Regions from separate parts of the Exiguobacterium sp. s125 genome, predicted to be linked through region 2. Evidence: riboswitches for the same ligand, from Rfam matches in the RefSeq annotation. Region 2 holds a riboswitch; each other region holds the start of a gene.
The links. Region 2 has a riboswitch for S-adenosylmethionine ahead of mtnK (S-methyl-5-thioribose kinase). Riboswitches for the same ligand answer to the same signal wherever they lie in the genome.
Positions count from the first base shown of each region.

Region 1: it holds a riboswitch for S-adenosylmethionine, as region 2 does, so the genes downstream of both, metK (methionine adenosyltransferase) here and mtnK (S-methyl-5-thioribose kinase) in region 2, are expected to answer to the same signal.
Region 3: it holds a riboswitch for S-adenosylmethionine, as region 2 does, so the genes downstream of both, KNQ05_RS00505 (methionine ABC transporter ATP-binding protein) here and mtnK (S-methyl-5-thioribose kinase) in region 2, are expected to answer to the same signal.

Region 1 covers NZ_JACSMI010000001.1:357,354-361,754, forward strand. The annotation lists gene pckA (phosphoenolpyruvate carboxykinase (ATP)) at 7-1,575, opposite strand; SAM riboswitch class I at 1,808-1,934, shown strand; gene metK (methionine adenosyltransferase) at 2,063-3,271, shown strand; gene KNQ05_RS01735 (GNAT family N-acetyltransferase) at 3,413-3,901, shown strand; gene KNQ05_RS01740 (alpha/beta fold hydrolase) at 3,980-4,401, shown strand, end outside.
Region 2 covers NZ_JACSMI010000005.1:14,863-19,263, reverse strand. The annotation lists gene KNQ05_RS12095 (2-hydroxy-3-keto-5-methylthiopentenyl-1-phosphate phosphatase) at 1-413, opposite strand, end outside; gene KNQ05_RS12090 (2,3-diketo-5-methylthiopentyl-1-phosphate enolase) at 410-1,600, opposite strand; SAM riboswitch class I at 1,681-1,782, opposite strand; SAM riboswitch class I at 1,987-2,089, shown strand; gene mtnK (S-methyl-5-thioribose kinase) at 2,166-3,335, shown strand; gene mtnA (S-methyl-5-thioribose-1-phosphate isomerase) at 3,332-4,354, shown strand; gene KNQ05_RS12075 (sugar ABC transporter substrate-binding protein) at 4,398-4,401, shown strand, end outside.
Region 3 covers NZ_JACSMI010000001.1:110,459-114,859, reverse strand. The annotation lists gene KNQ05_RS00515 (alpha-glucosidase) at 1-398, opposite strand, end outside; gene KNQ05_RS00510 (aminotransferase class I/II-fold pyridoxal phosphate-dependent enzyme) at 565-1,752, shown strand; SAM riboswitch class I at 1,815-1,921, shown strand; gene KNQ05_RS00505 (methionine ABC transporter ATP-binding protein) at 2,005-3,018, shown strand; gene KNQ05_RS00500 (methionine ABC transporter permease) at 3,008-3,673, shown strand; gene KNQ05_RS00495 (MetQ/NlpA family ABC transporter substrate-binding protein) at 3,707-4,401, shown strand, end outside.

The DNA of each region.
Region 1 (4,401 bases), on a different contig from region 2:
ATTTAATTAAACACGTGGCCCTGCTGATTTGATTTCAGTAGTTGCACTGTCGAACCGTGTGAAATTTTGTTTGAATTTAGTCGCCAAAGCCCGTGCTTGTTGTTCATACGCATCAGCATCCGACCAAACTTTGACAGGGTTGAGCAAGTCGCTTGGGACACCAGGGACTTCGAGCGGCATGTGTAGCCCGAAAATCGGATGCTCTTCCGTCGGGATATCAGCGAGTGTGCCGTTGACAGCTGCATTGACCATCGTCCGTGTATATGCAAGCTTCATCCGACTTCCCGTCCCATATGCGCCACCCGTCCAGCCTGTATTGACGAGGTAAACCGTGACACCGTGCCGGTCGATGAGCTCACCGAGCATCGTTGCATATTTTTCAGGAATGAGCGGTAAGAAGGGTGAACCGAAGCATGTCGAGAATGTCGCTTCCGGTTCTGTTACGCCACGCTCTGTCCCGGCTAACTTCGATGTATACCCGGATAAGAAGTGATACATCGCTTGCTCCTTCGTCAACTTACTGATTGGCGGCAGGACGCCGTAAGCATCAGCTGTTAAAAAGACAATCGTTTTCGGATGTCCGGCGCGTGATGGTACTGCAATATTATCAATCGCTGTAATCGGATAAGCGGCCCGTGTGTTTTCCGTTTTTGACGTATCATCATAGTCAGGAATTCGTGCATCATCGAGGACGACGTTTTCAAGGACAGTGCCAAACCGAATCGCATCAAAGATTTGTGGTTCTTTTTCGCGCGATAGGTTGACCGTTTTTGCGTAACAGCCACCTTCGATATTGAAGACGCCGTCGTTGGACCACCCGTGCTCATCGTCACCAATCAATTGACGACTGTCGTCAGCAGACAGTGTGGTCTTACCAGTACCGGATAATCCGAAGAATAAGGCGACGTCACCCTCATGACCGACGTTAGCCGAGCAATGCATCGATAAGACGTCTCGTTGAGGTAAAAGGTAGTTCATGACAGAGAAAATCGATTTTTTGATTTCGCCCGCATATTCTGTTCCACCGATTAAGACAATCCGATGTTCGAATGACATGGCGATGAACGTTTCGGAATTCGTTCCATCGACTTTCGGATCTGCTTTGAAGTGAGGCGCATAAATAACCGTGAAAGGCTCAAAAGCAGCTTCTGTCGGATATTCACGCAAAAATAGTTGTTTTGCAAACAAATTATGCCAAGCATATTGTGTCACGATCCGAACCGGAAGGGTAAAATGAGTGTCTGCACCAGCAGCAGCTTCTGTGTAGTAGAGCTGATCTGCTTCATTCATGTAGCGAAGAACTTTTTGTAAAAGTTGCGCGAAGTTGTCTGCTTCCATCGGTTGATTGACATGGCCCCAATCGATATGTGACTCGCATGACTGATCGCGAACAATGAACTTGTCTTTAGGTGAACGACCTGTAAATTTCCCCGTTTCTACAGACAGAGCGCCATTTTCAGCAAGAACCCCTTCTTCGTTACGAATTGCATGTTCGACTAGCTCAGCAACAGATAGTTGTTTGAACACATGCTCCTTCTTGAGTAGCTCTTCGATATTCAGGACCGTCATCGGCATCCTGACCCCACCTTTCCCCTACGTTGGTTTAGCTCTGACATTTAGTATGACACATTTATTATATATGACATACTAAAGGATGAGCAATCCTTTTTTAGCGCTGATTTCTATTTATTTGGAAACGCTTTCAGCATTAACAGTTTAACATCTCTTCGGGAAAGTTTCGACTAGAAATTAAAACGTAGCTTGACAGAGTGGTCACAACTTTATATCATGTAATTCGTAACGGATACTCTTATTCTGAGCAGGTGGAGGGAACAAGGCCCGAAGAAACCCGGCAACCGTCCTACATTAAGAATTCTATTAATGAAGGAAAAGGTGCTCTCCTGAAGCGAAGTAAACACTTCGAACGATAAGAGGGTAAAGGAAGAACGCACAACCTTTCCCTGACCATTTTTTGGACATGGAGAGGTTTTTTTCATTTTACCGTCCCACTCAACTAGGGGAAATGAGTACACCGTCAAATTCTTTTTTGGGAGGGTCAAACATGACAAACCTTAATCGCCGACTATTTACGTCGGAGTCAGTTACTGAAGGTCACCCGGATAAAATCTGTGACCAAATCTCGGATTCTATCTTAGATGCAATCCTCGCAGCCGATCCGAATGCTCGTGTCGCTGCTGAAACATCTGTCACGACAGGACTTGTCCTCGTCGCAGGTGAAATCACGACATCGACTTATGTCGATATCCCGAAAGTCGTTCGCGAAACAATTCGTGAGATTGGCTATACACGCGCTAAATATGGTTTCGATGCAGACACTTGTGCTGTATTGACTTCAATCGATGAGCAATCAGCAGATATCGCTCTCGGTGTTGACCAAGCGCTTGAAGCACGCGAAGGTAACATGTCAGATGAAGAAATCGATGCAATCGGTGCAGGGGACCAAGGTCTCATGTTCGGTTATGCAACGAAAGAAACGCCTGAATTGATGCCACTTCCGATCTCACTTTCACACAAACTTGCTCGTCGTCTCGCAGAAGTCCGTAAAACTGGACAACTTGACTACCTCCGTCCGGATGGTAAGACGCAAGTAACTGTAGAATACAATGAGAACAACGAACCGGTTCGTGTCGATACAATCGTCATCTCAACACAACATGCAGAAGAAGTGACGCTTGAGCAAATCCAAGCAGACCTGAAAGAGCATGTCATCGCACCTGTGATTCCATCAGAATACATCGATGCGGAAACAAAGTTCTTCATTAACCCGACAGGTCGCTTCGTCATCGGTGGACCACAAGGTGATGCAGGATTAACTGGACGTAAAATCATCGTTGATACGTATGGTGGCTATGCACGTCATGGCGGCGGCGCATTCTCTGGTAAAGATCCAACAAAAGTTGACCGTTCTGCAGCATATGCAGCACGTTACGTCGCGAAAAACCTCGTAGCTTCTGGTCTTGCAGATAAAGCAGAAGTTCAACTTGCGTATGCGATTGGTGTCGCGCACCCAGTATCGATTGCAGTTGATACGTTTGGAACAGGTAAACTTCCAGAAGCACAACTCGTCGAACTCGTTGCCGAAAATTTCGATCTTCGCCCAGCAGGGATCATCAAGATGCTTGATCTTCGCCGTCCGATTTATCGTCAGACAGCAGCTTATGGTCATTTCGGTCGTACAGATATCGAATTACCATGGGAGCAAACAGATAAAGCAGCAATTCTTGAAGAACAAGCGAAACGATTCGCTTAATTTTCAGTTCAGAAGCAGACTCGCATGAGTTTGTTTCTGAACTTTTTTTGTTTGTCTCGAACTTTGCAGGGAAACGAATGATTTTTCTAGAAAAGGGTAAAAGAACATGTACCGGTAAACGGAAAAAAGGGGGAGTCCGATATGGAGATACGCGAAGCAATTCCTACTGATGCGGCACGCATTCATGATATTGCCATTACCTCTTGGATGGATACGTATGAAGAGATTTACTCGGAAAGCTCGAAAGCCCATTTCGTACAAGAGGCGTATCCGCAAGAAGAAGTCGTTCGAGCAATTCGGACGGCGGAGGAAGCGCGGGGAGAATATTTCAATGTCGCCATTATCGAGGAAGAAATCGTCGGTTTCATCCATGCAATCGATGTTGACGGCACGTGGGAAATCGTTCGCTTGTACGTACTACCGAAATATCAACAAAATGGGATTGGGCGAAAGTTGATTCGTGAACTTGAACACCAAGGTGCTTCCCCAATTGAAGTCTACGTTGAATCAAGAAACTATAAAGCGCGCCAGTTTCTAGTCTCTTTCGGTTTTAAAGAAGAAAGTGAAACGACTGAAGAAATTTTCGGTCAAGTGGAACCTGTGACACGCTTAAAGCGTATATATGAATGAAAATCCGACTTAAGATGGTTTTTGACATCAAGATGTAAACGTTATAATACAGAGATACTTGTATGAAGAGGTGAGTTTGTGGAAGATCAAGCAACAGGAATTATCGTACTCGTCTATCCCCTTCAACTGCGAGCGACGCCGAGCGATGCATTAATTCGAGTCCTTGAAAAGGATTATGAAGTGTTACGTGTAGATGCTCCGCGCCGGATATCGCTTGAGGAACATCAACAACTGCTGAAGGATGCTTTACGAGAAGCCGGAAAACGAAAGTTACCGATTCACATCATCGCCTGCAGCATGGGCGCACTCGTCGTCAACCGGCTACTGCAGGAATATGAATTGCCGATTGCGAGTTTGTCGTATATTTCGCCACTATTTGATTGGCATAATTCAAAACAACTCGGTGGCGTCAAACAAGTATTTGCAAGTGCATTCGATCGTTTTCGACCGGATGCGCCACTCGGGATGTTGCCGTTTGGTCAAAATAGTGAAGATACGGC
Region 2 (4,401 bases):
TCGCAGGCATGCGGCCATTCGATTCGAACCGTCTCCTGGCTGAAGTCACTGCCGTTGCAATAAATCGCTTCGTCCGTCAGTACATCCGCAAGAATCGGCTGGACAAAAAAGTCGATCCCGCCGCTGACGATGGAAAAATCAATCTCGTTTGATTTGGCAAAAGCGAGTAAGGTGTCGAAGCCGGGACGAATGACCGCCCGTGTCATCAAGAAATCAATGTAGTCCTGTTTTTGACTGGACGGAAGCAGCTGAAACATCTGTCCGACGCCGGACTGAATCGAGAGCGACCGGTCGAGCACACCTTGTTTTAACGGTTCAAATTTTTCCGGCGGAGCGAACTCCTGCATCAAGGCGATGATATTATCGTGCTCCGTTACTGTTCCGTCAAAGTCACATAAAATCCGGATCGTCATTTCGTGATCCCCCAAGCATCGAGAGCGACACGTAATTCCTCGTGCCGGTGGGCGGCACTTGTCAGTGATTCGCCGGCCAGTGCTGCGCCCAGTGCCTGGCGGAAAGCGATGACTCCGGCCGCAGCACCTTGCGGATGACCGTGGACACCGCCTCCGGCATTGATGACGGAATCGACGCCGAAATCACGAACAAGCTGGGCGACGAGACCCGGGTGGATTCCGGCGGACGGGACCGGGAGAATTGTTTTGGTCTCACCGATTCGGGTCGCTTCAACGGCAATCCCGCGGGCCAAGTCTTTGGCGAGGGCGACATTCCCATACGGCGACGGGAACAGTGTCAAGTCGGCACCGGCAATCCGCGGCAACGTTCCGAGCAGGACCGGGGCGGCAATCCCGTACTCGGGACTGGCGATCAAGGCACCGCTCAACGCCGGATGATTAAAGATCGGGACCGGGATTTCCGGATCGGCTGCCAGTTCCCGCAAGACATCAAGCCCGTATGTAAACGTGTTGAGCAGGAGGGCTGTCGCTCCGGCTTCGACCAGTCGTTTCGCCTGCTCTTTCAAGCGGAAGACCGGACCACTCAATGTAATCGCATAAAGGGCCCGTTTACCGGTCCGTTCATAGTGTGCATCGAGGACTTCCCGTCCAATCCGCGCCCGGTCGAGTGCCGGTGTCAGCGGATTGTCGTATAAGATTTCGTCATCCTTGACGAGATCAATCCCGCCGGCGAGCTGGGCTTCCAGTTGTTCCCGTAAAAAAACGAGATCCCGTCCGATGACGCCTTTGAAGATGCTCATCAACAGGGGGCGGTCATGGACTTGGATCAATTGGCGGACGCCCTCAATGCCGAATTTAGCACCGGGGAAATCCAGTGTGAACGAAGCGGGAAGCTGAAGATCCGTCAGTTTGATTTGACCGTCGAGTGACAGCTTGCCGAAGACGGTCGTCAAAATCGCCGAAAAGTCCCGTGAGACGTTGTGTTCCGGATAACGGATCGTGACATACCCTTTACCGTCGTGTTCTTCCGTATGGACGACTTGTCCTTTAAAGGATTCAAGCTGTTGTTGTTCCAAGTGATTCAAATCGGTCCATGAGCCGACCGTCAGACCGAGGGCGATTTGCTCTGCCCGTTTTGGTAACTGATCGGTCACGCCGAGTTGGTAAGTTGCGGTAATGTACACCATGATCGTCGTCTCTCCCTTGTTAAAAAATACAAAAATGGTCCCTCGTCAATGACAAGAGACCATGAAAAATTGCGCGTGGACTCTTATCTGTCAGCGTGTTAGCTGCAAGAATTAGCACCGTGCCAACTGGTCGGTTGCTGCGACATCATAGGGCTCGTCCCTCCGTCTGCTCTTGATAAGAATTGGATGAAATTGTGAAATCTAATTGCAATTTTTACATGAGATGGACGTGATGTCAAATAATTTTTTGAAAATTTATTTTTTTTGAAATCAGCTTCTATAGATGGCGGTCTTTTAAATGGTTTTTCACTAAAAATTGGAATTGACAGATGATTTAAGACGGGCGTAATATTCGAATCAACATCGAACACAACAACCACATATGACTCTTATCGTGAGTTGGCAGAGGGAATTGGCCCGAAGACGCCGCAGCAACCGACCATCCGGCACGGTGCTACATCCAACAGACATTCGTCTGAGAGATAAGAGGACGGATGATACCCCGCGCCTCTTTTCTATGACGAAAAGCGGCGTTTTTTTGTGTAGAAATGAAGGGGGAAGCAAGATGGCATATCAAGCATTTACAGAACAGGACGCCATTAAACGTGTCCGGGAACTCGGACTCATCGGACAGGAAGAAGCGACGGCAGAAGAAATCGGCGACGGGAACTTGAACTTAGTCTTTCGGATTCAGGCAGGGAAAGAACGTTTGATCTTGAAGCAGGCATTACCTTATGCAAAAGTCGTCGGGGAAAGCTGGCCCTTGTCACTCGAGCGGGCCTGGATCGAACAGTTGGCACTGAAGGAATTCGCAAAATACGCGACGCCATTCGTTCCACGGGTCTTTCATGCGAGTCATGAAGAAGCGTATACAGTGATGGAGGACTTGTCGCACCTGCAAATCGTTCGGACGGGATTGCTCGCAGGCGAAACCTACCCGCTCCTTGCTGAGCATGTCGGTTCATACTTGGCACGGACGTTATTTTTCACGTCAGATTTTGCGCTCGGTCCGGTCGGAAAAAAACAGGTCGCACGTGACTATTACAACCCGGATTTATGCGACATTACGGAAAAGTTAATCTTTACGGATCCGTTCTGCGACGCGGAAACAAACAATATCGAGAGCGGATTGGAAACAGACGTACAGCAGCTCTGGCAGGACGAAAAACTGAAGCGGGAAGTGGCGAAGCTCGAAACGTTGTTCATCACGAAAGGGGAGGCCTTATTACACGGAGACTTACATACAGGAAGCATTTTTGCTTCGGCGGGCGAAACGAAAATCATCGATCCGGAGTTCGCTTTTTACGGACCGTTCGGGTTTGATGTCGGTCAGTTCATTGCCCACCTCTGCTTTGCGGCGTATCCGAACTATGCTGAGTTGCGGGAGAAGCGGGTGAAGGATATCGATACGTTCTGGCTGACGTTTGCTTCGACGTTCACGGCACTGTGGGAACGGGAAGCCGTCGAACCTTTCCGGACGGTACCCGGGCTTGTCGATGATGTCCTCAGTACAATTCTCCAAGACGCGCTCGGTTTCGCCGGTTGTGAACTGATCCGGCGGACGATTGGTTTGGCACCGGTCGCTGATTTGGAACAAATTCCGGATGCTGCGACGCGCCTTGAACGGAAACGTCATGCGTTACGCCTCGGGACGGCATTGATTAAACGGCGCGGCGAATGTAAGACGTTTACCGATCTCCGGAATTTTGACGTGACGGAGGAATTGAGCCGATGAGCGAGTTTATCCGTAGTGTCATCTATGAGCGGGCGTGCTTAAAGATCCTTGATCAGACCCGTCTCCCGCAAGAAGAACGGTACGAAGTCATTCATGATTTGGCGCAAGCGGTTGAGGCGATTAAACAACTTCGTGTCCGTGGAGCGCCGGCAATCAGTCTGTTCGGTGGATTCGTCCTCGTGCAGGAAGCGTTCCGGACGACGGGATCGCTTGACGAGGTCAAACAAAAACTGTTGACGGTATCGGCGGAGTTACTGGCGACCCGGCCGACCGCCGTCAATTTGCGGAACGTACTCGATGCGCTCAATCAGCTTATCCTTTCGAGCACAACGCTCGAGGAACTGCCGAAACGTCTGGAACAAAAAGTAATTGCCCTTTATGAAGCCGATGCCAAGACGTCACGGCAAATCGGTGTGCATGCGTTGGAGCTGTTTCAAGCGGGAGACCGGGTGTTGACGATTTGTAACGCCGGATCGATTGCGACAGCGGCGTACGGGACGGCACTGGCCCCGTTTTATCTTGCGAAGGAACAAGGCATCCCGTTATCCGTCTATGCGTCGGAAACCCGGCCTTTGTTGCAGGGGGCGCGCTTGACGACATGGGAGCTGCAACGGGCAGGGATTGACGTCACCTTGATCACGGACAATATGGTCGCGCATACGATCAAGGAAAAGCAGATCACCGCCATCATCGTCGGCGCGGACCGGATCACCCGTAACGGGGATACGGCCAATAAAATCGGGACGTTCCAGCTGGCGTTACTCGCACGTGCCTTCGGGATTCCATTTTATGTCGCGGCACCGCTGTCGACGTTTGATGTGACGAGTTTATCAGGTGACGAGATTGAAATTGAAGAACGCGATGCTAGTGAAGTGACACAACTGGCGGGGAAAGTAACGGCACCAGCCGGAACAAAGGTCTTTAATCCGGCGTTTGACGTGACACCGCACGAGCTCATCACGGCGATCATCACGGAACTCGGCGTCATTGAACGGCCGAGCGTGGAAACGATCGAATAGGCGATTGGACAACAGGTCATCTAAACAGACAGGAGAGATCGAGATGA
Region 3 (4,401 bases), on a different contig from region 2:
TTTTCCCCGTCATGCCAAATGTACCAATCTGACTTATCATTCGTTTGATCACGGCGCGACTCCTCAAACCAGTGATGTTGATGACTTGTATGATTGACGACAAGATCGAGAATGATTTTTAAGCCGCGCGCATGCGCCGATTCAATCATCTGGTCCAAATCTGCCATCGTGCCGGCTTTCTCCATGATGCCGTAATAGTCAGCGATGTCGTAACCGTTGTCGATATCAGGTGATGTATAACAGGGGTTAAGCCAAATGACATCCACCCCGAGTGAGGCGATGTAGTCGAGCTTTTCGATCACGCCCCGCAAGTCCCCCATCCCGTCTCCATTCGAGTCGTTAAAACTCCGCCAGTACACTTGATAAACGACGGCTTCTTTCCACCAGGTCCGATTCATCTTTTCCATCTCCCGTCTAGTAGTCGATCGATTACTTGTCTAGTGTATCAAGAACATCGTCTGAAATTGGAATGTTCTTCTAATTTTTAAGGAATTTTAAAAAACCTCTTTCATTTTGACTGAAAATTCGCTATTCTTGACGACAATACCTGAAGGAGGAACAGAGATGAAACATTTCGCCCCATCGATCGCCATCGATCGCTTGCCCAATCCCGTCTTCGCAGAACTTGCCCAACGGATCGGTTCCGTCAAAGCCGCAGGACACGACGTCATCACGCTTGGTCAAGGAACGCCGGACCAAACGACACCCGTACATATTCTCGATGCTTTAAAACAAGCCATCGATGATGCAAGTAATCTCCAGTACCCCCCGTTTCGCGGACATGATTTCTTAAAACAGGCCGTCGCTAATTTTTATGAATCAGAATTTGGCGTGTCGGTTGATCCGGCGACAGAAGTCGCGATTTTACTCGGAAGCAAGGCCGGCATCGTCGCCCTTCCGCAGACGATCGTCAATCCCGGTGAAGGGGTCATCGTCCCAGATCCCGGTTACCCGGATTACTTGTCGGGCGCAGCACTTGCCGGTGCGTATCCGATCACGCTTCCGCTTCTCGCTGAAAATAGCTTTTTGCCTGACTATGACCTCCTCGATTCGCTCGACGTCGAACGGGCCCGGATGTTGTTCCTCAACTATCCGAGTAATCCGACCGGTGCGACAGCGACGGCAGCGGCTTTTGAACAGACGGTCGCTTTCGCTGATGCACATGACATTTGTGTGGTTCACGACTTAGCGTACGGCGGGATCAGTTTCGATGGTCCGACGCGGAGTTTCCTCCAGACGGAAGGCGCTAAGAATGTCGGGATTGAGTTATTTTCGCTCTCTAAACGGTTTAACATGTCCGGCTTCCGGATTGCCTTTGCAATCGGTAATCCGTCTGTCATCGCGAGCATCGAAACATACCAGGAACACCTTTACGTCAGTGCCTTCACACCGATCCAGCATGCAGCGACGGTCGCGCTTTCAAGCGACCAGACATGTGTCCGTGAACTGAGCGCCTTGTATGAGACGCGACGCGATGCGTTGTTCGGTGCATTAAACGAAATCGGCTGGGACGGACCGGTTCCGGGTGGTTCGTTCTTCGTCTGGCTCCCTGTTCCGTCCGGCTTCACGTCACAAAGCTTCACCGATCACCTGCTCGACGAAGCGCACGTCGCCGTGACACCGGGTCATTTCTTTGGTACATACGGTGAAGGTTACGTCCGGATCAGTCTGATTGCCGATGTCGACCGACTCGTCGAGGCTGTCAAACGAATCGGGACCCTTCAGCTCTTCCAAACCGCCGTTGCCGAATAATTCTGAAAAAACGTTTGACAGATGGGAATCATTTCCGTTAAAGTAAATCCCAACAGCATAGCTACTTATCGAGAGCGACCGAGGGATTAGGCCCAACGACGTCCGGCAACCACCAGTAATGGAACGGTGCCACATCCTACAGAACTTCTTTTGTTCTGAGAGATAAGTTACGAAATTCTACACTTCGTCGCTTTTTTCTGGTTGCTCTCTAACTGGAAAAAAGCGATTTTTTTGTATCGGGAGGGAAACATTATGATTGAGTTCGCACACATCACAAAACAATTTGTCCGTGACCGTACACCGATTTTTGCATTAAACGATGTCAACTTAACGATTGAACAAGGGGAAATTTTCGGCATCATCGGTGAATCCGGCGCCGGAAAAAGTACACTCTTACGGTTGATTAACGGACTCGAGACACCGACGAGCGGTACGGTCATAGTAGACGGAGCCAATCTATCACGTGTCTCCAAAACGTCTCTCCGCAAACTCCGTCTCCGGGTCGGTATGATCTTTCAACACTTTCAACTGATTCAGTCCCGCACCGTTGCCGACAATATCGCGTTCGCCTTAAAGGCTGCCGGTGTCAAACGGCGTGAGTTCCCGAAACGGATTCAAGAATTAACGGCACTCGTCGGACTCGAAGGATTCGAGACGAACTATCCGAGCCAACTCAGTGGTGGACAAAAACAACGCGTCGGCATCGCACGAGCGCTCGCCAACAATCCAAACATCTTACTCTGTGACGAAGCGACATCAGCGCTCGATCCGGTGACGACGCTCCAGATTCTCGATTTACTGAAAGATTTGAACGCCCGGCTCGGTTTGACGATCATCCTCATCACCCACGAAATCGATGTCGTCAAACAAATTTGTCACCGCGTTGCCGTCATGGCGCACGGTGAAGTCGTCGAAGTCGCTTCGACTTACGCCATATTTAGTCAAGCCGAACATCCGGTCACAAAACATTACGTCGATACGGCACTCCAAATCGAATTGCCGGAACGGATTTTACGGACGACACCCGGCAAAGTCATTCGACTTCAGTTCACGGGTGAAAAAACAGGTGAGAGTACCTTATCTGAAGCCATCAAACAATTCGATATCGCAGTCAGCATCCTGCATGGGAAGGTCGACTACATTCAGGACGTCGCGTTTGGCGTCTTAATCGTCAGTTTGACGGGACCGACACTGCACGTGAATCGTGCCTTAACCTGGCTCGAGGGACAGTTGCACGCAATCGAGGTGATTCAAGATGTCGCTTGACCGGTTTACGACAATGCTTCCCGACTTAACGAAAGCACTCGGAGAGACGGCCTTTATGGTCGGCATTTCACTCGCCTTTGCCATCATCATCGGAATTCCACTCGGGATTTTATTATTCATCACCGACCGCGGACTCTTTTTCCAAAACGTTTTCATTCGAACGACGTTGGACTTCGCCATCAACATCGTCCGCTCGTTACCATTCATCATCCTACTCGTTGCTTTGATTCCATTGACGCAACTCATCACGAAGACGACGATCGGTCCCGCCGCCGCCTCGGTCAGCTTGAGCGTCGCCGCGATTCCGTTTCTCGCCCGACTCGTCGAAACCTCACTCCGTGAGATTCCACCCGGCTTGATTGAAGCAGCAGAAGCGTGCGGGGCGAAACCGCTTCGCATCATTATCAGTGTTCTCCTTCCGGAAGCATTGCCCGGAATCATTCAAGGCTTGACGTTGACCTTGATCAGTCTGATTGGATTCTCAGCGATGGCAGGGATCGTCGGTGGCGGCGGAATTGGTGACCTCGCGATCCGGTTCGGTTATTACCGGTACGATAACGTCGTCATGATCATGACGATCGTCGTGCTTGTCGTCATCATTCAAGTCATTCAGGCACTCGGCAACCGGTTCGCACGTGTCGCCGATAAACGATAACTTACAAATAGAGAACGCAAGGGAGAGATTACGATGAAAAAACGCTATGCCTTTTTAGCAACAGGATTATTAGGAGCAAGCATCTTAGCCGGATGCGGTGACAGCAGTGCAAATGAAGAAACGAAGTCCATCAAAATCGGGGCGACGAGTGGTCCGTATAGCGATATGGTCAAAGAAGCGATTCAACCGGGACTCGAAAAGAAAGGCTACAACGTCGAAATCGTCGAATTCAGTGATTACATTCAACCGAACCTTGCCCTCGGGAGCGGTGATATCGATGCCAATCTGTTCCAGCACTCGATTTATTTAAAAACCTTTGCGAAAGAAAAAAATCTCGATCTCACAGGGCTGATCACTGTCCCAACCGCACCGATGGGATTATACAGCAAGTCCTATAAAACGTTGGACGATGTCAAAGAAGGCGCTGAAGTCGCAACACCCAATGACCCGACGAACCAGGCACGTGCTTTGAACCTGTTAGCGGATCAAGGTTGGATTGAACTAAAAGCAGATACCGATCCACTGACCGTCTCAGAAAAGGACATCATCAAAAATCCAAAGAAACTCGTCATCAAACCGCTTGAAGCCGCTCAGCTCCCACGCGCTGTCGAAAGTGTCGATATTTCAGCCGTTCCCGGAAATTTCGCACTTGCTGCGAAGTTCGACTTACTCGATGCACTCGCACTCGAGACGATGAACGAGCAGTACCGCAACTTAGTCGCTGTTAA